DNA from 2 places in the Pseudomonas paeninsulae genome. Region 2 is predicted to be linked to the other one. Evidence: predicted binding sites of a transcription regulator. Region 2 holds the regulator's gene; the other holds the start of a gene.

Region 1 (11,276 bases), 860 kb from region 2:
CGCCGCGCCTGGTCGAGCGCATTACCGAAGCCCTGGCCGAGCCTTACTGGGTCGACGGTGAGAGTCTGTTGATTGGTTGCAGCATTGGCTTGGCCTACGTGCGTGCCGGTGGTGGCGCCGACTCGCTGATGTGGCATGCGCATATCGCCATGCGGCAAGCCAAGAGCCAGCAAGGCTGTACCTTCCACATCTTCGACGAACAGACCGGTCGCGGCACGCGTAGCCAGGCCGAGTTGGAAAGTGAGCTACGCCGTGCGCTGCGTCGCGACGAACTCGAACTGCATTATCAGCCGCGCCTGTGTTTGCAGACGGGCCGCATTGTTGGTCTGGAAGCGCTAGTGCGCTGGCGCCACCGTGAGCGCGGCCTGCTGGCGCCAAACGAATTCGTGCCGTTGGCCGAAGAAAGCGGACTGATCGTGCCGCTCGGCTACTGGGTGATTTCCCGTGCCCTGCGCGACATGCAATGGCTGCGCGGACGCGGCCTGCCTGCTCTGCATATGGCGGTCAATCTGTCGTTCCGCCAGTTTCAGGACAGTCAGCTGTTGCCGACCCTCAGTCGCTTGATCGCCGAGCGCGGAGTCGATGCGCGCTGGCTGGAGTTCGAGTTGACCGAGACCGCGGTGATGCGCCGCAGCGATCATGTGCAGCAGACCATGCTGGCGCTCGGTCGCCTGGGTGTGCGTTTTTCCCTGGACGACTTCGGTACTGGTTTTTCCTCCTTCGTCCACCTCAGCAGCCTGCCGATAGCCCTGTTGAAAATCGACAAGAGCTTCGTCGGCGACATGCACGAACGCGCGGAGAGTCGTCAGCTGGTGCGGGCGATGATCAATCTGGCGCATAACCTCAATCTGCAGGTGGTCGGCGAAGGCGTGGAAAACGCCGAACAACTGGCCCTGTTGCGCGAGTATGGTTGCGACCAGGTGCAGGGCTACCTGATCAGCAAGGCGATCCCGTTGAACGAGTTGGCGCGCTTCCTGGTGTTCGGTATGCGGCAACCGTTGTTAGGGCCGCTCAATCCCTAGCAGCCTGTCGGACTTGAGTTCATGAACGGGGATATCAATAGTGAGGCGAAGCGATTCGTCCCACTATTGAGGTATTTCCAGGCTTTTTTGCCCCGAATTTCCTGAGAACGAGCGGGTTTAGTTCATTTCTACCCACACTGGACGGATTTGTGGCGCAAAACGGCCATGCGTTTCAAATTCCAGGCCAGACATACCAGGCGCCATTCGCCGCTCACCTTGTCCTTGCCTCGCAGCAGAAACTGGCGAAAACCCATGACCGACTTGATGATGCCGAACACCGGTTCCACCGTCTGTTTGCGCAGCGCATAGAGGCGGCGCCCCGGCTGGCTCTTGAGTTTGTGCGCCATGCGTTGTTGCACTGTGGCATCAGCGTCGAGCGCTGCCAGCTCCTCGAAGCGCGCCTTCCAGTGCGGGTGATGATCTTCGCGTGCCACCGCCAGGTAGGGCTCGATTCCCGCCGCCTCGCAGGCGGCGATGTTGCTTTCGCTGTTGTAGCCACAGTCCCCGAGCACCACGTTCACCTGACCCAATGACGCCGGTAGCGCCTTGAGCTCGGCCAGCATGGGGACGACTTGTTGCTTGTCGTTGCCCGCCTGAGTGAGGCCTGGCGCCACCACCAACAGGGTGTCGGTATCCACTGCGGCCTGGGCGTTGTAGCACTGTTCGAAGCCGCCGCCAGCCACCCGCATGATGCGAGAGTCTTCGTCGGTGAGGTTGATTTGGTCGTGTTCGGTAGGCCCTTCCACTGGGGCTTTGGGCGGCTTGCCGCCGGGCTTCTTGCCCGTTTCTGCCATGCGCGCCGCACGCTTGGCAAGCTTCTCTTGGTAGGCGGCCTGATCCTGCTCGAAACGCGCACGGGCGCGCACCTCGATCTTGGCCTTCGCCGCGTCCATGGCGAGCAAGCGATCTTGCCGGCGTTTGATCTCGTCCGGCAGATCGATGCCGACGGGGAGCTCTGCCTGGTCGGCCCGTTCAGCCAGCGCCAGGAGCTCCTGCACTTCGGCCTTGAGCTGGCGTTCGAGTGTCTGGATATGGCCATAGGACAGTGCACTGTGGCGTGAGGCGTTGGCATGCAGCTTGGTGCCGTCGAGGCTGATGGTGCCGAGCTTGAGCAGCTTCATCTCGCCCGCCAGCTCCAGCACCTGAAGGAAGATGCCGGCCAACTCGTCGAGGAAGCGGCGGCGGAAGCTGGCCAGGGTGTCGTGATCGGGGTGACTGCCTGAGGCCAGGTAGCGAAAGGCGAGCGAGTCGTAAGTGGCGCGTTCGATCATACGGCTGGAAAAGGTGCCGGTGGCATAGCCATAGACCAGCAGACTAAGCAGCACCTCGGGGTGATAGGCGGCGCTGCCGCGTCCGCCATAACGCCGGGTGAGCGCACTCAAGTCGAGCCGTTCGATGGCTTCGAGAATGAAACGGGCCAGATGGGCTTCTGGCAGCCAGTCATCCATCGATGGCGGGAGCAGGTAGTCAGTCTTGCGGTCGATCGGACGAAAGCGGCTCATGCGGAGGCATCGGCTGGGCGGTGTCGGGATTATCCTGGAATCCAGTGATTAAGTCCGACAGGCTGCTAGGCCAGGGATTGAACCGACTGTTGGCGCGGGTGAGTAGGCTGGCCTCACCGACCCTACGAGAGGCAGGCCTTTCCTTCCATCTGGGTTGGACGCAGCAGGCGTGCGGTCTTCCACTCGAAGCCCAGGCTCAGGCCGATGGCCGCGCACGCCAGGCCACTGGCCAGGCCCCACCACACGCCTTGCGCACCCCAGCCGAGCGGGAAAGCCAGGGTCCAGGCCAGTGGTGCGCCGATCAGCCAGTAGCAGCCGAGGCCGACGAAGAAGGTGGTCTTGGCGTCCTTGAGGCCGCGAATCGCGCCCATGGCGATGGTCTGGATGCCGTCGAAGAACTCGAACCAGGCGGCAATCGCCAGTAGACCTACAGCCAGGGCCGTCACCTCGGCATAGGCCGGGTCGCGGCGGTCGAGAAACAAGCCCACCACCCACTGCGGCGCCAGCCAGAACAGCGCGGCGAAGCCGAGCATGCACACGGCGCCGATGCCGATGCCCAGACGTCCGGCGCGGCGTGCTTCGAGCAGGCGGCCGGCGCCGAAGTGCTGGCCGATGCGGAAGGTCACTGCGTAGGACAGCCCCACCGGCACCATGAAGGCCACGTACACCGACATGATCGCAATCTGATGCGCGGCGAGTTGCAGGCTGCCGAGGGCGCCCATGCACAGTGCGGCGAAGGCGAACAACCCTGCCTCCACTGCATAGGTGCCGCCAATCGGCAGACCCAGGCGCAGCAACTCTTGCAGCTCGCGCCAGGTCGGGCGCAGCAGGCCGCGCCACAGCGGGTAGGCGGCATAAGCGCGGTGGCGCAGGACATGCCAGGCCAGCAACAGGGCCATGGCATTCATCACCAGTGCGGTAACCAGGCCGATACCGGCCAGGCCCAGAGGCGGCAGGCCGAACCAGCCCTTGATCAGTGCGTAGTTGAGGACGAAGTTGGCCAGTGCACCGCCAATGCTGATGGCCATCACCGGGCCGGGGCGGCCGATCGCGCTGGTAAACCCGCGCAGCGCCATAAAGGTCATATAACCAGGCAGGGCGAACATCAGGGTGGTGAGAAATTGCATGGCCCCCGTGACGTTTTCCGGCAACTGGCCGAGCTCTAGCAGCGCCGGTGGCAGATGCCACAGGGCTACCCCGGCCAGCAAGGCCAGGCCCCAGCCCAGCCACAGGCCGTTCTGGGTCAGGCGAGTGACACCCTCGGCATCGCCGGCGCCGTGACGGATAGCCACCAGGTTGCCGACCGCGGCGATCACCCCGACGCAGAAGATCGACACGCAGGCATAGCTGGCCGCGCCCAGGCCGCCACCGGCCAGGGCCGCCGGGCCGAGCCAGCCCATCATCACGGTGTCGGTAAAGACCATGAGCACGTGCGCCAGCTGGGCGGCGATCAGTGGGCCGGCCAGGCGCAGGATGGCGCTGAGTTCGTTGCGAAGGGCGTGCGGCATGATGAGTCAAGCTCAGTAAGAGGGCTTGCCCGGGTTGTCCGGGCGAGCGGAGAATGGCGCTATTCTCGGGAGTCTTCAGCGCTCGCACAAAAGGAAAATAACCATGTCAGGCATGATTAATACTCATGGATAAAAGCCGGCGTCTAGCGCCGCTGTACGCCTTGCGCGCCTTCGAGGCGGCGGCCCGGCATAGCTCCTTCACCCGCGCCGCCGAGGAATTGGCGATCACCCAGAGCGCGGTGAGCCGTCATGTGCGTACCCTGGAAGAGCATTTCGCCTGCCGCCTGTTCGAGCGCCGCGGGCGCAGCCTGCAGTTGACCGAGCCGGCGCGCATGCTGCTGCCCGGCCTGCGTGAAGGTTTCGATGCCCTGGAACGTGCCTGCACCACCCTGCGCGCCGACGATGCGATCCTGCGCCTGAAGGCGCCCTCGACCCTGACCATGCGCTGGCTGCTGGCACGCTTGTCGCGCTTTCGTTTGCAAAACAGCGATATCGAGGTGCAGCTGACCAGTGCCTGGATGGACGTGGACAAGGTCGACTTCCTGCATGAGCCGTTCGACTGTGCGGTGTTGCTGAGCAACGGCGTTTTTACCGAGGAGTGGGGCAGCGTGTTGCTGTTCGACGAATGGCTGATCCCGGTCTGCGCGCCCGAGGCGGCCGAGGGCGGCCCCTGGGATCTGGCGCGGCTACAGGGCGCCGAGCTGCTGCATCCCACCCCGGACCGCCGCGATTGGCGGCAGTGGCTGCAGGCCATGGGCCTGGCCGAGCAGGTGCCGCTCAAGGGCGGTCAGGTATTCGACACCCTGGAGCTGGGCATGGTCGCCGCCGCGCGCGGCTACGGCGTGTCGATCGGCGATCTGGTGATGGTCGCCGAGGATGTCGCCCAGGGCCGCCTCGGCCTGCCCTGGCCCTGCGCGGTGCCCAGCGGCTGCAGCTATTACCTGGTCTGGCCCAAGGCGCGGCGTGGTCAGGAGCGCTACCAGCGCTTGCGCGATTACCTGGTCGGCGAAGTGGCGGCGATGCAGTTACCGCCGGTGCAGCGGCGAGCTTGACCGCGTCAGCTCTGCGGATGACCGCGGTATTGCAGCGCCTCAGCCAGATGGTGGCGGGCAATCTGTTCGACCTGTTCGAGGTCGGCCAGGGTACGTGCCACCTTGAGCACCCGGTGCGCGGCGCGTAACGATAGGCCAAGGCGTTCGCAGGCGCTTTCCAGCCAACCCTGATCGGCGGCGTGCAGGCTGCAGTGCTGGCGCAGGCCGGGCAGGTCGAGGAAGGCATTGGCCACGCCCTGGCGCAGGATTTGCCGTTGCCGGGCGCGCGCCACCAGGGCGGCACCGGTAGCCGTGTCGGCGCCGTCGCTGGGGGGTACATGCAGGGCGGTGGTTTCCCGCGCTACCGTGACATGCAGGTCGATGCGGTCGAGTAAGGGCCCAGACAGTTTGCCGCGGTAGCGCTGGATCTGTTCGGTGCTGCACCGACAGCGGCCGCTGGGATCGCCGAGAAAGCCGCAGGGGCAGGGATTCATTGCCGCGACCAGCTGGAAGCGCGCCGGGAAACGCACCTTGTCACGGGCCCGGGCGATGACGATCTGTCCGCTTTCCAGGGGTTCGCGCAGCACCTCCAACACCTTGCGGTCGAACTCGGGCAGTTCATCCAGGAACAACACGCCCTGGTGGGCCAGGGTGATTTCGCCGGGTTGCGGACGGCTGCCGCCGCCGACCAGGGCCGGGCCGGAGGCGCTGTGATGGGGGTTGCGGAAGGGCCGCTGGGGCCAGGCGTCCAGTGGGGTGTGGCTGGCCACCGAATGGATGGCGGCGACTTCCAGGGCCTCCTGCTCGTTCAGTGGTGGCAACAGGCCGGGCAGGCGGCTGGCCAGCAGGGTCTTGCCGGTGCCGGGAGGGCCGGTCAGTAACAGGTTGTGCGAGCCGGCTGCGGCGACCAGCAGGGCGCGCTTGGCGGCGACTTGTCCCTGCACTTCGGCCAGGTCGGGATAGGGCAGGCTGCGGTGCAGCAAGCCGAGAGACTGATAGGGCGCGATTGGCGCTTGGCCATTGAGGTGCGCGGCCAGTTCGAGCAAGTGGTCCACGGCGATCACCACCAGCCCGGAGGCCAGGCTGGCTTCCTCGGCGTTGGCTTTCGGCACCACCAGGGAGCGTCCGGCGGCGCGGGCCGCCAGGGCGGCGGGTAGTACGCCCCGCACTGGACGTACGGCGCCGGATAAGGCCAATTCACCCAGGCACTCGATTTGCTCCAGGGCGGTGCTTGGCACCTGGCCGCTGGCGGCGAGAATCCCCAAGGCAATCGCCAGGTCGAAGCGGCCGCCGTCCTTGGGCAAGTCGGCTGGAGCCAGGTTCAGGGTGATGCGTCGCGGCGGGAAGTCGAAGGCGGAGTTGAGGATGGCGCTGCGCACCCGGTCCTTGCTTTCCTTGACCGCGGTCTCGGGCAGGCCGACTAGCGCCAGCGACGGCAAGCCATTGGCCAGGTGCGCCTCGACGGTTACGGCGGGCGCTTCGACGCCGACTTGGGCGCGGCTGTGGACTATGGCCAGGGACATCGATCACTCCTTGATCGTCAGCCGTTCGAGCGGATTACTCGGTCGGCGGCGTAGCGGCTTGCTCGGTGCGTGCCTCGAGTTCGACAACCTTGGCTTCCAGTGCTTCAAGGCGGGCACGGGTGCGGGCGAGGACCGCCATCTGGCTGTCGAACTCTTCCCGGCTGACCAGATCGAGCTTGCTGAAACCGCTCTGCAGCAAGGCTTTGAACTGGGTTTCGAATTCACTGCGGGGTAGCGGCGTTTCGCCGTTGAACAGGCGCGAGGCGTGGGAGCTGAGTGCATCGAGCAGGGCTTTGGGCGGCAACATGGCAGGGTTCCAAGAACAGACGGAGCAGTGTAGCACGCAGCCTGGCTTTGGCCCGGCGCGGTCAGTGCTGCACACTTTTTGCGCATAGGTGGTTGCGTGCGCGCACCATTATCGAGCATTGCTCGCCTGTCGGGGCCACGTCTGGTGCCGGGTGTTCATACTAACTATATGAAATAAATAGTTTTTATATGAGATGGCAAGCTTTCTGCTTAATCGACTGTGACGAGTGCACCGATGCAGTTCCGGTGCGTTAGGCGAAGCGGGAAGTGTTTCGTCGGGAGCGGTTGGTGGGTATCGCTGTTGTCCCCTGGGGCTAGCGATACATTACAAAAGCCAGACACAGCGCTTAGACTTGAACCGGGTTCGTAATTCCTGGGGCAAGTCCACCTTACACGGGAGAAATTTTCATGAAGCTAGTCACTGCCATCATCAAGCCGTTCAAGCTGGACGACGTCCGTGAGTCACTGTCGGAAATCGGCGTGCAGGGCATCACCGTTACCGAGGTCAAAGGCTTCGGTCGGCAAAAAGGTCACACCGAGTTGTACCGCGGCGCTGAGTACGTGGTCGATTTTCTACCCAAGGTAAAGATTGACGTGGCCATCGCTGATGATCAGTTGGATCGCGTCATCGAAGCCATTACCAAGGCAGCCAACACTGGCAAGATCGGTGACGGCAAGATTTTCGTTGTAAACCTGGAACAGGCGATTCGCATCCGTACCGGCGAAACCGATACCGACGCAATCTAACTAAGCCCGCGAACCCCCAACGCCCCAGGAGTACCCCCAATGACTCTGCGAAAAATCGCAGGGCTAGGAGCCCTTTTGTCTCTGGTTCCTGGCTTGGCCATGGCCGACGAGGCAGTTCTAAATGGCGGCGATACGGCCTGGATGCTGGTCGCGACCGTCCTAGTGCTGTTCATGACAATTCCGGGGCTGGCCCTGTTCTATGCCGGCATGGTGCGTTCGAAGAACGTCCTGTCGGTGTTGATGCAGTGCTTCGCCATCACTGGTCTGATCAGCGTGCTCTGGGTCGTCTACGGGTACAGCCTGGCCTTTGACACCACCGGCATGGAGCAGGGTGTGGTCAATTTCAATTCCTTCGTCGGCGGCCTGTCGAATGCCTTCCTCGCTGGCCTGACCAGTGACAGCCTGGTGGCAGGCATTCCGGAAAGTGTGTTCATCACCTTCCAGATGACCTTCGCCATCATCACCCCGGCCCTGATCGTCGGCGCCTTCGCTGAGCGCATGAAGTTCTCGGCCATGCTGGTGTTCATGACGGTCTGGTTCACCATCGTCTATGCCCCCATCGCGCACATGGTGTGGAGCGGCGACGGTGCGTTGCTGTGGGATTGGGGCGTGCTGGATTTCGCCGGGGGCACTGTGGTGCATATCAACGCGGGTATCGCCGGTCTGGTGGCCTGCCTGGTGTTGGGTAAGCGTAAAGGCTTTCCGACGACCGCGATGCCGCCGCATAACCTCGGATACACCCTGATCGGCGCGAGCATGCTCTGGATCGGCTGGTTCGGCTTCAACGCCGGCTCGGCCCTGGCTGCCAACGGCACCGCCGGCATGGCCATGCTGGTGACCCAGATCGCCACGGCGACGGCGGCCCTGAGCTGGATGTTTGCCGAGTGGATCACCCACCGCAAACCCAGCGTGCTGGGCATCGCCTCCGGTGCGGTGGCGGGCCTGGTGGCCATTACGCCGGCGTCCGGCACTGCCGGGCCGATGGGGGCGCTGGTCATCGGCCTGGCGTCAGGGGTGATCTGTTTCTTCTGCGCCACCAGCCTGAAACGCAAGTTTGGCTATGACGACTCCCTGGATGTCTTCGGCGTGCATGCCATGGGCGGCATTGTTGGCGCCATTCTCACCGGGGCGTTTGCTGCGCCGGCGCTGGGTGGTTTTGGCACGGTGGAGAACATCCCCGCACAGTTGTGGGTGCAGTGCGAGGGCGTGGCCTTCACGGTGGTCTACACCGCGGTGCTGACCTTCGTGATTCTGAAAGTGATCGACCTAGTAATGGGCTTGCGTGTCAGTGACGAGGAAGAGACGGTCGGTCTCGACCTCGCCCTGCACAACGAGCGTGGCTACAACCTGTAAGCACACGGAGTGCGCCCGGAGCCAACCCCGGGCGCCTTAACCGAACAGCGCTATAAAAGCGCGCCGGCAAGAGGTGAACCATGGATAACACAGCATTGACTGCGCTGCAGTACGGCTTCGATACCTTCTACTTTTTGATTTGCGGTGCTCTGGTGATGTGGATGGCAGCGGGTTTTGCCATGCTCGAAGCCGGCCTGGTACGGGCGAAGAACACCACCGAAATCCTCACCAAGAACATCGCCCTGTACGCGGTAGCCAGCGTCATGTACCTGGTGATCGGCTACCACATCATGTACTCCAGCCCGGCCGGCGGCATCCTGCCAAGCCTGGGCTTCCTGATCGGCGACGAACACAGTGTCGAGTCGGTTCTCGCTGGTGGTGACGGCGCGCCCTATTACTCGGCCCGCTCGGACTTCTTCTTCCAGGTGGTGTTTGCCGCGACCTGCATGTCGATCGTCTCCGGTGCCGTGGCCGAGCGCATGAAGTTGTGGGCCTTCCTGGCCTTCGCCGTGGTCATGACCGGTTTCATCTACCCGGTCCAGGGCTTCTGGAAGTGGGGTTCGGGCTTCCTTAACGAAGCCGGCTTCCTCGACTTCGCGGGTTCCGGCGTGGTGCACATGGCGGGTGCTACCGCTGCCCTGGCTGGCGTGCTGCTGCTCGGTGCACGTAAAGGCAAGTACGGCGCTAATGGCCAGGTCAACGCCATTCCAGGCTCCAACCTGCCAATGGCGACCCTCGGAGCCTTTATCCTGTGGATGGGCTGGTTCGGCTTCAACGGTGGTTCGCAGCTGAAGATGAGCACCATCGAAGATGCCAACGCCGTGGCCAACGTGTTCGTCAACACCAACATGGCAGCCGCCGGTGGTCTGATCGTCGCACTGATCGTGGCGCGCATCCTGTTCGGCAAGGCTGATCTGACCATGGCGTTGAACGGTGCCCTGGCTGGTCTGGTGGCGATCACCGCCGAGCCGCTGACGCCGACTGCCCTGCAAGCGACCCTGATCGGTGGCGTTGGTGGCGTGCTGGTGGTGTTCTCTATCCTCGGCCTGGACAAGCTCAAACTCGACGATCCGGTCGGTGCCATTTCCGTGCACGGCGTGGCTGGTATCTGGGGGCTGTTGGCTGTGGTGCTGACCAACCCGGATGCCACCCTTGGTGCCCAGCTGCTGGGTATCGGCTGCATCTTCGCCTGGGTGTTCAGCGCCAGTTTGATCGTCTGGTCGATCCTCAAGCTGGTGATCGGTCTGCGCGTCAGCGAAGAAGAAGAGTACGAGGGCGTGGATATCGCCGAATGCGGTATGGAGGCTTATCCGGAATTCACCAAAAGCTGATTGTCGATGATTTAAAACAAAGGCGCCTAAAGGCGCCCTTTGTTTTTTCTGGCAGCGCGCTAGAATGCGCGCCGATAAGTACTGTTATGCGAGGCGAGGTACTTGTCCGAACCAGCGTGAGAAGCGGCTGGTGACTTTGCCCTGCAAGGTCATTTGAATTTCCCCCGGCGATGTACGAAAGATTACGTAGCTGGGCTATAACTAACCTGCTTTTCGCAAGTCATGAGGTTGAACATGAGCGACGAAGATCTGGAACAAGACGAGCTCGAAGGAGCTGACGAGAACAGTGGCGCGGAAATGGCTGCCGCCGATGACGTCGACAGCGGTGATGACGATGGCGACGAAGTCGTCAGCACGGGCAAGAGCAAGGCCAAGGCCAAGGCGGCGGTCAGTGTTGAGGAGCTGCCGAGCGTCGAAGCCAAGCAGAAGGACCGCGATGCCTTGGCGCGCGCCATGGAAGACTATCTGGCCCGCGGCGGCAAGGTGCAGGAGGTCGAGCCCAACGTGGTTTCCGACCCACCGAAGAAGCCTGACAGCAAATACGGCAGCCGCCCTATCTAAGCGGTTTGCAGGCTTGGCCTATACCCAGCTATGCAGCAGCGCGGGTAATTCGGCCAGGCTGCGGATTTCGCCATCGGCGCGCTTATCGCCTTCCCAGACTTTGCCTTGCGGGTTGAACCAGATCGCCCGCAGGCCGGCAGCCTGGGCGCCGGCGATATCGTCGCTGGGGTGGTCGCCGATATGCACGGCGTGCTGCGCGGCAACGCCTGCACGCTTGAGTGCTTCCTGGAAAGGCTTGGGATCGGGTTTGCCGACCCCGAGTTCTTCCGCGCACAGGGCGAACTGGAAATAGTCGGCCAGGCCCAGGCGGCGTACATCGGCATTGCCATTGGTAATCACCCCGAGCTGGAAGCGATTGGCCAGGGTCTCCAGGGTCGGGTGTACTTCGGCGA
Region 2 (11,276 bases):
GCGAAGTGCCGGTGCTGTTTTCCGCCGAACTGGCGACGGGGCTGTTTGGGCATTTCCTCGCGGCTATTTCCGGCGGCAACCTGTACCGTAAGTCATCCTTTCTCGAAGGTGCCCTGGGCCAGCAGTTGTTCCCCGAGTGGCTGACTCTCGACGAGCGTCCGCATATTCCGCGTGCCCTGGGCAGTGCGGCCTTCGACGGCGATGGGCTGGCGACCTATGCCAAGCCCTTTGTCGCGGGCGGCGAGCTGGTCTCCTACGTGCTGGGCACCTACTCGGGGCGCAAGCTGGGCATGCCGAGTACGGCCAACTCTGGAGGTGTGCATAATCTGTTCGTCAGCCATGGCGCGGAAGACCAGAACGCGCTGCTCAAGCGCATGGGCCGTGGCCTGTTGGTCACCGAGTTGATGGGCCAGGGCCTGAACATGGTCACCGGCGACTATTCGCGAGGGGCTGGTGGTTTTTGGGTAGAGAACGGCGAGATCCAGTTCCCGGTGCAGGAGGTGACCATCGCCGGCAACCTGCGCGACATGTTCAAACAGATAGTCGCGGTGGGTAACGATCTCGAGCTGCGCAGTAATATCCGCACCGGCTCGGTGTTGATCGAGAAGATGACGGTGGCGGGTAGCTGACGCCAGCCCTAAGCGGCAAGCTAAAAGTAAAAAACGAAAGGGCGCCCATTGGCGCCCTTTCGTTTGGCTGTTTCTCAAGGTTCTCTGTCCCTGGCAATCTAAAGCTGCAAGAAAAACAGGAGGTCAACTGAGTGAATACGAGGGCACACTGCTTGTCGCTTGCGCGCTTATTCGCCTTCGTCGAAGTAGTTGTTGATCAGTTCGACCAGGGAGTTGAGTGCGTCATCGTCCTGCTCACCTTCGGTGTGCAGGTGAATCGGCGTGCCTTTGCCAGCCGCGAGCATCATTACCGCCATGATGCTTTTGCCGTCCACCAGGCTCTCCGGTGCGCGGCCGACCCTGACCTGGCAGGGGAAGCGCCCGGCGACACCGACGAACTTGGCGGCTGCGCGTGCATGCAGGCCCAGTTTGTTGATGATGGTGACTTGGCAGGTGGGCATCGCGGCAGGATCCTTAGCTAAGGTCGCGGTGGCGAACCTGGACGTTTTTCAGAATGGGTTTCAGGGCCTCGCCCAGGCGATTGGCCAGGTATACCGAGCGGTGATGACCGCCAGTGCAACCTATTGCCACCGTGACATAGGCGCGGTTGCTGGCGGCGAAGCGGGGCAGCCATTTCTTCAGGTAGGCGAGGATGTCCTGGAACATTTCCTCGACATCGGCCTGGGCCGCCAGATAATCGGCAACCGGCTGGTCGATCCCGGAAAAATCGCGCAGGTCCGGCTTCCAGTAGGGGTTGGGCAGGCAGCGCACATCGAACACCAGATCGGCATCCACCGGCATGCCGCGCTTGAAGCCGAACGACTCGACCAGAAAGGCCGTGCCTGGCTCCGGTTGATTGAGCAGGCGCAGCTTCAGGCTGTCGCGCAACTGGTAGAGGTTGAGATGGGTGGTGTCGATTTGCAGGTCGGCGAGGTCGGTGATTGGCCCGAGCAGCAGACTTTCATCGGCAATGGCCTCGGCCAGCGAGCGGTTCGCGTTGGTCAGCGGATGGCGCCTGCGGGTCTCGGAAAAACGCTTGAGCAGGGTTTCCTCATCGGCATCCAGGTAGACCACGTCGCACTTGATATGCCGCGCACGGACCTCTTCGAGGATTTCCGGGAAACGCTTGAGCTGGCTGGGCAGGTTGCGCGCGTCGATCGACACGGCGACTTGTGGGTGGAGCAGTTCGGTGTCCTGCAGGGTGCGCTCCGCCAGTTCGGGGAGCAGGCCGGCCGGCAGGTTATCGATGCAGTAGAAGCCGTTGTCCTCAAGGACGTCGAGGGCGGTGCTTTTGCCGGAGCCGGAGCGACCGCTGACGATGATCAAGCGCATGGTCAGGCCCGGTTGAGTTGGCTTTGTATGTCCACCACGACCTGATACAGCGCGTCGCTGCTCTGGGCTTGGCGCAAACGCTCACGCACATCGCTGCGGTCGAGCATGCTGGCAATCTGGCGCAGCAGTTCCAAGTGTTCGTCGGTGGCCGCTTCCGGTACCAGCAGGACGAACAGCAGGTCGACCGGGGCGCCGTCTATGGCGTCGAAGTCCACCGCTGCATCCAGGCGCAACAGCGCACTGATCGGTGCGTTACAGCCCGGCAGGCGACAGTGCGGAATGGCAATGCCATTACCGAAACCGGTCGAGCCGAGTTTTTCACGGGCGATCAGGCTTTCGAAGATGTCTTGGCCATCCAGGTCGGGCAGTTCGCGTGCCACCAGGTTGGCTATCTGTTCGAGTACGCGTTTCTTACTGCCTCCCGGCACGTTCACCAGGGAACGGCCGGGGGTCAGGATATTTTCGAGTCGGATCATAGGAGGGAGGCGATCTCAGCGGGCCATAGCGCCCTGCTGGCGGTCGATCTGCTTTTCCTTGTGCTTGATGAGTTGGCGGTCGAGTTTGTCGGTCAGTAGGTCGATGGCTGCGTACATGTCGTCGTGCTCGGCATTGGCGACCACTTCGCCGCCGGCGATATGCAGGGTCGCTTCGATTTTCTGCTTGAGCTTCTCGACCTCCATGGTGACTTGCACGTTGGTGATCTTGTCGAAGTGGCGCTCCAATCGACCGAGTTTTTCGTCGATATAGTCGCGCAGGGCGTCGGTCACATCCAGCTGATGTCCACTGATGTTGACTTGCATACCGTTTCTCCTTGTTGCCGCGGATGAGAGGCAGGCTACCGGGCCTGCCGCCGGAATACTTTGGCGTGAAAGACGCTGGCAAGTCACACCTGGCGCTGTCGCTCGGGTCTTGGCAGTGTGGCTGCTATCGCGAGAGCGAGGCCGGGTATGACGTATGCCTTGTTTGTGGGTCTTTCGTCGAGTGCCACCTTACATCAATCGCTTACGCTCGCTAGAAGGCGCTATACCAAGCGATTCACGGTATTTTGCGACTGTGCGGCGGGCTACTTGTATGCCCTGTGCCTCCAGTAAACCAGCGATCTTGCTGTCACTCAACGGCTTTTTTGCATTTTCCGCGGCGACCAGTTTTTTGATGATGGCGCGGATCGCCGTCGACGAGCATTCGCCGCCTTCGGAGGTGCTGACGTGGCTGGAGAAGAAATATTTCAGCTCATAAATACCACGTGGGGTGTGCATGAATTTTTGCGTGGTGACCCGCGAAATGGTCGACTCATGCATGCCCACCGCCTCGGCGATGTCGTGCAGGACCAGTGGCTTCATCGCCTCGTCGCCGTAGTCGAGAAAGCCGCGCTGGTGCTCGACGATCTGGGTGGCGACCTTCATCAGGGTTTCGTTGCGACTCTGCAGGCTCTTGATGAACCAGCGCGCTTCCTGCAGCTGGTTGCGCATGAAGGTGTTGTCGGCGCTGGAGTCGGCGCGTTTGACGAAACCGGCGTATTGCGCATTGACCCGCAGGCGCGGCATGGCTTCCTGGTTCAGTTCTACCAGCCAGCGTTCGTTGTGCTTGCGCACGATGACGTCAGGCACCACGTATTCTGGCTCACTCGACTCGATCTGCGAGCCGGGGCGCGGATTGAGGCTCTGGATCAGTTCGATGACCTGGCGCAGCTCGTCTTCCTTGAGCTTCATGCGGCGCATCAGCTGGCTGTAGTCACGACTGCCGAGCAGGTCGAGGTAGTCGTTGGCCAGGCGTTGAGTCTCGGTCAGCCAGGGTGTCTTGGCTGGAAGCTGGCGCAGTTGCAGGAGCAGGCACTCGCGCAGGTCGCGGGCGGCAATGCCGGCTGGCTCGAACTGCTGGATGCGGTGCAGTACGGCTTCCACTTCGTCGAGCTCGATGTCCAGGTCCGGGTCGAAGGCTGCGACGACTTCCTCGAGGCTTTCTTCCAGGTACCCCTGATAGTTGATGCAGTCGATCAGGGTGACCCCGATCAGCCGATCCTTGTCGGACATCGGCGCCAGATTGAGCTGCCAGAGCAGGTGACTCTGCAGGCTTTCGCCAGCCGAAGTGCGAGTAGTGAAGTCCCACTCGTCATCGTCGTTGCTCGGCAGGCTGCTGGCGCTGGTCTGATAGACGTCTTCCCACGCGGTGTCGACCGGCAGCTCGTTGGGGATACGTTCGTTCCATTCGCCCTCTTCCAGGTTGTCCACGGTCTGTGGGGTTTCCTGGTGGTTGTTGTCCTGGTAGGACTCTTCCTGCTGAGGGGCGGGCGCCGGGTTTTCGGCGCCGTCGGCCAAGGGGTTCGCGTTGTCGAAGTCGTCACCGTCTTCTTCGCGCTCGAGCATCGGGTTGGACTCCAGGGCCTCCTGGATCTCTTGCTGCAGATCTAGGGTAGACAATTGGAGTAGGCGAATAGCCTGTTGCAGCTGCGGGGTCATCGTCAGCTGCTGGCCCATTCTCAGGACTAGCGATGGTTTCATTGCAGACCTTATTTGCCGGCGTCTGTGCGCAATCCACTACAGGGCGCCGTAGCGCCACAAGGAAGCAAATTATATGCCTGATCTGCAGTGGTTTGCCTAGCTCTGGCTGCTGTTCGGTTGAGGAAAACCGCTGTTACAGGCGGAACTCGTGCCCCAGGTAAACGTCTTTGACCAGTTGGTTGGCCAGAATAGCATCGGCATCGCCTTCGGCAATCAGTTGGCCGTCGCTGACGATGTAGGCTGTTTCACAGATATCCAGGGTCTCGCGGACATTGTGGTCGGTGATCAGTACGCCGATTCCCTTGGCCTTGAGGTGGTGGATAATCTGCTTGATGTCGCCGACCGAGATCGGGTCGACTCCGGCGAAGGGTTCGTCGAGCAGGATGAATTTTGGTGCGCTGGCCAGGGCGCGGGCGATTTCCACGCGACGGCGTTCACCACCAGACAGGCTCATGCCGAGGTTGTCGCGGATGTGGCTGATATGGAATTCCTGCAGCAGGCTTTCCAATTCTTTGCGACGACTGGCCCGATCCAGCTCCTTGCGGGTCTCGAGGATGGCCATGATGTTGTCGGCCACGCTGAGCTTGCGAAAAATCGAGGCTTCTTGCGGCAAGTAACCGATACCGGCGCGGGCGCGGCCGTGCATCGGCAGGTGGCTGACGTCGAGGTCGTCGATCAGTATGCGGCCCTGATCGGCCTGCACCAGGCCGACGACCATGTAGAAACAGGTGGTCTTGCCCGCGCCGTTGGGGCCGAGCAGGCCAACGATCTGCCCGCTGTCGATGCTCAGGCTGACGTCGCGCACGACTTGGCGGCCTTTGTAGCTCTTGGCCAGGTGCTGGGCTGTCAAAGTGGCCATTGCTACTGTGCCTGCTGTTCGGCTGGTGGGTTCTTCGGCTGGATCACCATGTCGATGCGTGGGCGCGGCGTAGTGATGTTGGTGCCGGTGGCACGCCCGGCATTGACGATCTGGCGGCGGGTGTCATAGATGATTTTCTCGCCCTCGAAGGTATTGCCTTCCTGGATCACCTTGGCCTGGTCGATCAGCACGATGCGCTCATTGGCGGCGAAATACTGGATGGTCAGGCCGTAGGCTTTGACGATCTGCTTGTCCGCAGATGGTTTCTGCTCGTAATAGGCGGGTTTGCCGACCGAGGTGAAAATTTCGATGTCGCCCTGGGCGTTCTGGGTGATGGTCACGGTGTCGCCGGTGATCTTCAGGGTGCCCTGGGTGATGATCACGTCGCCGCGATAGACCGCGACGCCTTGTCGATCATCGAGTTCGGCACTGTCGGCCTGTACGCGAATCGGTTGCTCACGGTCAGTGGGCAGCGCCCAAGCGCACGCGCTTCCGAGCGCGACGCTCAAGCTGAGCAAAAAGGGGAAGGTTTTAACGAACCTCATGCTGGCCTCTTACGTTGGACAGCAGGAGCATCCTGCCGTCATTCAAATACGCTTTCATTCCTTGTGCCGTGGTCACTCCATTGGCCGCGACGATTCTAACGGCTTGCTGGGTCTGCGCATATTCCTTATCCGGAAATACGGTCAGGCGGCTGGTGGTCAGGATAGTTGGGCGGCCCTTGGCATCGGTGCGTTCGACGCGGACGTTGTCGATCAATTCCACTTCCTTGCCTTGCGGCGCCACTTCGGCGCGCTCGCTACTCACCTTCCAGGGTAGTTCGGTGCCGCGATACAGGTGCAGGAAGGGGCTGGTCAGCAGGGTGATGTCGCTGCTCTTGATGTGCTCCAGCTTGTCGCTGGTCATCTGGTAATGCAGCTTGCCGTCGGCCTGGTATTGCACGGTAGTGGCATTGACCACATAGAAGTCGATGGCGTTTTCGTCGCTGGCTCGTACCGGCTGCTCGGAGAAACTGTCGGGGTTGATGTTCCAGTAGCCTACGGCGGCAAGCAGTGCGGCCGCGAACGTGTAAAGGACGGGTGTCAGCAATTTGCGCAGCATAGTGGGCTCTACAGGTAGGCGGCTTGGGCGGCGTCGAGGCTGCCTTGGGCGCGCATGATCAGCTCGCAGAATTCGCGGGCTGCGCCTTCGCCGCCGCGGGCCTGGGTCACGCCATGGGCATGCTGGCGCACAAACGCGTCTGCGCTGGCGACCGCCATGCCCAGGCCAACCCGGCGGATCACCGGCAGGTCCGGCAGGTCGTCACCCAAATAGGCGACTTGCTCATAGCTTAGGCCGAGTTCGCCGAGCAGCTCATCCAGGACGACAAGCTTGTCTTCGCGGCCCTGGTACAGGTGCTGGATGCCCAGATTTTTTGCCCGGCGTTCGACTACCGGAGTCGTGCGTCCGCTGATTATGGCGGTGCGCACGCCCGAAGCGATCAGCATCTTGATGCCGTGGCCGTCGAGGGTGTTGAACGTCTTGAACTCGCTACCGTCGACCAGGAAGTAGAGCTTGCCGTCGGTGAGCACGCCGTCGACATCGAAAATCGCCAGTTTGACTGCCTGGGCGCGTTGTTGCAGGTCAGGGTTGATCGCATCAGGGGGCATCACATTACTCCGGCGCGTAGCAGGTCGTGCATATTCAGGGCGCCGACCGGGCGGTCGTCGCTGTCGACCACTACCAGTCCGCTGATCTTGTGGTCTTCCATGATTTTCAGTGCTTCGGCGGCGAGCATCTCCGCGCGGGCGGTTTTGCCGTGCACGGTCATCACGTCATCGATCCTCGACTGACGCACATCGATGCCGCGATCCAGGGTGCGGCGCAGATCGCCATCGGTGAAGACCCCAGCCAGGCGTCCGTCGCCCTCGACTACTACGGTCATGCCCAGGCCTTTCTTGGTCATTTCCAGCAGGGCGTCACGCAGCGAGGTGCCGCGCTGCACGCTAGGCAGGCTGGAACCGGCATGCATGACGTTCTCCACTTTTAGCAGCAGGCGTCGGCCAAGGGCGCCGCCGGGGTGGGAGAAGGCAAAATCTTCGGCGGTAAAGCCGCGGGCTTCCAGTAGGGCAATGGCCAGGGCGTCGCCGAGGACCAGGGAGGCGGTGGTGGACGAGGTCGGCGCCAGGTTGAGTGGGCAGGCTTCCTGGGATACGCGGGCGTCCAGGTTGACTTCGGCGGCCTTGGCCAGCGGCGAGTCCGGGTTGCCGGTCATGCTGATAAGGGTGATGCCGAGGCGCTTGATCAGCGGCAGCAGGGTGATGATTTCCGCCGTCGAGCCCGAGTTGGACAGGGCCAGCACTACGTCGTCGCGGGTGATCATGCCCATGTCGCCATGGCTGGCTTCGGCCGGATGAACGAAAAATGCGGTGGTGCCGGTGCTGGCCAGGGTGGCGGCAATCTTGTTGCCGATATGCCCTGACTTGCCCATACCGACCACCACCACGCGGCCCTTGCTGGCCAGAATGAGTTCGCAGGCGCGAATAAAATTGCTGTCGATACGTGGCAGCAGCTCTTCAATCGCCTCGAGTTCCAGGCGAATGGTGCGTTGTGCGGACTTGATCAGCTCGTTGGACTGGCTCATGGCGTCTTTATAGGCATATCGAGTAAAAGGCGGCGATTATAGCGGGAAAGTTTCGTGCGCTCACCTTTGAATCGTTCGGCGGCCGGACTTGAGCGCTTTTGGCGGCCGCGTGCAGGCAAGTGTTCAATTATGGGTTCGGTGGTTTGTAAACAAATGTTCGATCTTGGGCAGGCTAATTCGGCAATGTTATAGTGCTCGGCCATTTTCGGCCGGTCCGGCAACTGCAGTGTCTTCGCAGCGCTGGCGGGCGTCTGTCAGGGAGGCTGCATCCAAGGAGTCGAGATGAGTGCCGAGCAGCAATATGCGGTCGAGCTGAAAAACCTCAGTTTTCAGCGGGGCGACCGGGACATTTTCAAAGATATAGACATTCGCATCCCGCGTGGCAAGGTCACCGGCATCATGGGGCCTTCCGGCTGTGGCAAGACCACGCTGTTGCGCCTGATCGGTGCGCAGCTCAGGCCGAGCAAGGGGGAGGTGTGGGTCAATGGGCTGAACTTGCCGAACCTCTCGCGCAGCGAGCTGTTCGACATGCGCAAGCAGATGGGCGTGCTGTTCCAGAGCGGCGCGCTATTCACCGACCTGGATGTGTTCGAGAACGTCGCCTTTCCGCTGCGTGTGCACACCCAGCTGCCTGACGAAATGATCCGTGACATTGTCCTGATGAAGCTGCAGGCCGTGGGTCTGCGCGGTGCGCTGGAATTGATGCCGGATGAGTTGTCCGGTGGCATGAAGCGCCGCGTAGCGCTGGCGCGGGCGATTGCCCTCGATCCCCAGATACTGATGTACGACGAGCCTTTCGTTGGCCAGGATCCGATTGCCATGGGGGTGCTGGTGCGCTTGATTCGTTTGCTCAGCGATGCCTTGGGTATTACCAGCATCGTGGTGTCCCATGACCTGGCGGAAACCGCCAGCATTGCCGATTACATCTACCTGGTGGGCGACACCAAGGTGCTCGGTCAGGGCACGCCGGACGAGTTGATGAACTCGGATGACCCTCGCGTTCGCCAGTTCATGCAAGGCATTCCAGACGGGCCGGTGCCGTTTCACTTTCCGGCGGCAGACTACCGCGACGATTTATTGGGGGGGCACTGATGCACAAGACATCTACGCTCGAACGGATCCGCCTGTTGGGTCGCGCCGGCATCGATGCGGTTGCCACGCTTGGGCGTGCGACGGTGTTTCTGGTGCGTGCGCTGTTCGGTCGCAGTTCTGCCGGCAGTCCGCTGCAGTTGCTGATAAAACAGTTGTACTCGGTAGGCGTGATGTCCCTGGCGATCATCGTCGTGTCGGGGGTTTTTATCGGCATGGTCTTGTCGTTGCAGGGTTTCAATATCCTGTCTGACTACGGTTCGGAACAGGCGGTTGGGCAGATGGTCGCCCTGACCTTGCTGCGCGAACTCGGCCCCGTGGTCACCGCCTTGTTGTTCGCTGGGCGCGCGGGATCCGCATTGACAGCGGAAATCGGCAACATGAAATCCACCGAGCAATTGTCCAGCCTGGAAATGATCGGTGTCGATCCGCTCAAGTACATCGTTGCGCCGCGTCTGTGGGCCGGTTTCATCTCGATGCCGTTGCTCGCGGTGATTTTCAGCGTGGTCGGTATCTGGGGTGGGGCGATGGTCGCCGTCGACTGGCTCGGCGTTTATGAGGGTTCGTTCTGGGCCAACATGCAGAACAGTGTTTCGTTTCGTGAAGATGTGCTCAATGGTGTGATCAAAAGCATCGTTTTTGGCTTTGTCGTTACCTGGATTGCCGTTTTTCAGGGCTATGACTGTGAGCCGACCTCGGAAGGCATCAGTCGCGCCACCACAAAAACAGTGGTTTACGCCTCGCTCGCCGTGTTGGGGCTGGACTTTATTCTGACCACTTTGATGTTTGGAGACTTCTGATGCAAAACCGCACACTGGAGATTGGTGTCGGCCTGTTCCTGTTGGCCGGGTTATTGGCCCTGCTGCTGCTGGCGTTGCGCGTCAGTGGTCTGACGGTAGGTAGCAGCGATACTTACAAAGTCTATGCGCACTTTGAGAATATCGCCGGTCTAACGATACGGTCCAAGGTGACCATGGCTGGGGTGACCATCGGTAAAGTGACCGCAATCGATCTGGATCGCGACAGCTACACCGGGCGCGTCACCCTCTTGCTGGATGACAGCGTGGACAACCTGCCCACCGATTCGACTGCTTCGATCCTGACCGCCGGTTTGCTCGGTGAGAAGTACATCGGCATCAGCGTTGGCGGTGATGAAGAGGTGCTCGTCGATGGCGGTACCATCTACGACACCCAGTCTTCGTTGGTGCTGGAGGACCTGATCGGTAAATTCCTGCTCAACTCGGTCAATAAAGACGAGGCTAATTAATGAGGGCTCCCACTATGCTCAAGACCCTGCGTAACAGTCTGTTCGCTCTGCTGGCGGCCATGCCGCTGCTGGCTGTCGCCGCGCCGAGTGCCCATCAGGTGGTGGAGCAAACCACGACCACGCTGCTGGAAGACCTGAAGCTCAATAAAGACAAATACCGCAGCGATCCAGCGGCTTTTTATGCATCGCTGAACGATATTCTCGGTCCGGTGGTGGATGTTGACGGCATTTCCCGTGGAGTGATGACCGTGCGCTACTCGCGCCAGGCCACGCCTGAGCAGATGCAGCGCTTTCAGGAAAACTTCAAGCGCAGTCTGATGCAGTTTTATGGCAACGCCCTGCTCGAATACAACAATCAGGATATTCGCGTGCTGCCATCCAGCGGCAAGCAGAGTCCGCAGCGCGCTTCGGTGCACATGGAGATCAAGGACGGTAATGGCACCCTCTATCCGCTGTCCTACACCATGGTCAAGCAGGATGACGGCTGGAAGATGCGCAACCTGATCATCAATGGCATCAACGTCGGCAAGCTGTTTCGCGATCAGTTCGCCCAGTCCATGCAGAACCACGGTAATGACCTGGACAAGGTCATCGACAGCTGGGCCAATACCGTAGCCAAGGCCCGTCAGTCTGCGGGTGAATCGTGAGCAAGGCTGCCATCGTCGAACAATCGTCCGGACTGTTTCAGCTTTCGGGCGTGCTCGATTATCTCGGTGGCCCGGCCTTGCGCGAGCAGGGCGGACGGCTGATTACCGCCAGTCAGGCGGCTCGCTGCGTGATCGACTGTGCCTCTGTGGAGAAGTCCAGCAGCGTGGGTCTGTCGCTGTTGCTGGCGTTCATGCGTGATGCCCAGGCTGCAGGTAAAAGCCTGGTGGTGCGCAGCATGCCCGAGGAAATGCGCGAGATCGCCAGTGTCTCCGGGCTGCTGGATGTGCTGCCGCTGGAAGCCTGAGCCCGGCTCGCGGTCGGGACAACCCCCGCGCGGGGTTCGCAGGCGCGT

The links. Region 2 encodes sigma-54, which starts transcription at its own class of promoters, with help from an activator protein. Its sites were predicted from a motif close to ANTGGCATNNANNTTGCTNT; they were not measured.
Region 1: glnK (P-II family nitrogen regulator) is a predicted target of sigma-54. The motif match lies at 7,086-7,105, and genes of this name have one in related genera.

What each region holds. Positions count from the first base shown of each region.
Region 1 covers NZ_CP141799.1:5,070,056-5,081,331, reverse strand. Annotated here, with positions in the region: gene VCJ09_RS23415 (putative bifunctional diguanylate cyclase/phosphodiesterase) at 1-1,022, shown strand, start outside; gene VCJ09_RS23410 (IS1182 family transposase) at 1,151-2,524, opposite strand; gene VCJ09_RS23405 (NorM family multidrug efflux MATE transporter) at 2,647-4,032, opposite strand; gene VCJ09_RS23400 (LysR substrate-binding domain-containing protein) at 4,158-5,084, shown strand; gene VCJ09_RS23395 (YifB family Mg chelatase-like AAA ATPase) at 5,090-6,586, opposite strand; gene VCJ09_RS23390 (accessory factor UbiK family protein) at 6,621-6,893, opposite strand; gene glnK (P-II family nitrogen regulator) at 7,301-7,639, shown strand; gene VCJ09_RS23380 (ammonium transporter) at 7,679-8,992, shown strand; gene VCJ09_RS23375 (ammonium transporter) at 9,073-10,323, shown strand; gene sutA (transcriptional regulator SutA) at 10,558-10,884, shown strand; gene VCJ09_RS23365 (HAD family hydrolase) at 10,903-11,276, opposite strand, start outside.
Region 2 covers NZ_CP141799.1:4,213,536-4,224,811, reverse strand. Annotated here, with positions in the region: gene pmbA (metalloprotease PmbA) at 1-629, shown strand, start outside; gene VCJ09_RS19510 (HPr family phosphocarrier protein) at 797-1,069, opposite strand; gene rapZ (RNase adapter RapZ) at 1,083-1,940, opposite strand; gene ptsN (PTS IIA-like nitrogen regulatory protein PtsN) at 1,943-2,416, opposite strand; gene hpf (ribosome hibernation-promoting factor, HPF/YfiA family) at 2,432-2,740, opposite strand; gene VCJ09_RS19490 (RNA polymerase factor sigma-54) at 2,930-4,438, opposite strand; gene lptB (LPS export ABC transporter ATP-binding protein) at 4,572-5,297, opposite strand; gene lptA (lipopolysaccharide transport periplasmic protein LptA) at 5,300-5,842, opposite strand; gene lptC (LPS export ABC transporter periplasmic protein LptC) at 5,829-6,398, opposite strand; gene VCJ09_RS19470 (KdsC family phosphatase) at 6,407-6,946, opposite strand; gene VCJ09_RS19465 (KpsF/GutQ family sugar-phosphate isomerase) at 6,946-7,920, opposite strand; gene VCJ09_RS19460 (ATP-binding cassette domain-containing protein) at 8,203-9,012, shown strand; gene mlaE (lipid asymmetry maintenance ABC transporter permease subunit MlaE) at 9,012-9,809, shown strand; gene mlaD (outer membrane lipid asymmetry maintenance protein MlaD) at 9,809-10,276, shown strand; gene VCJ09_RS19445 (MlaC/ttg2D family ABC transporter substrate-binding protein) at 10,291-10,923, shown strand; gene VCJ09_RS19440 (STAS domain-containing protein) at 10,920-11,228, shown strand.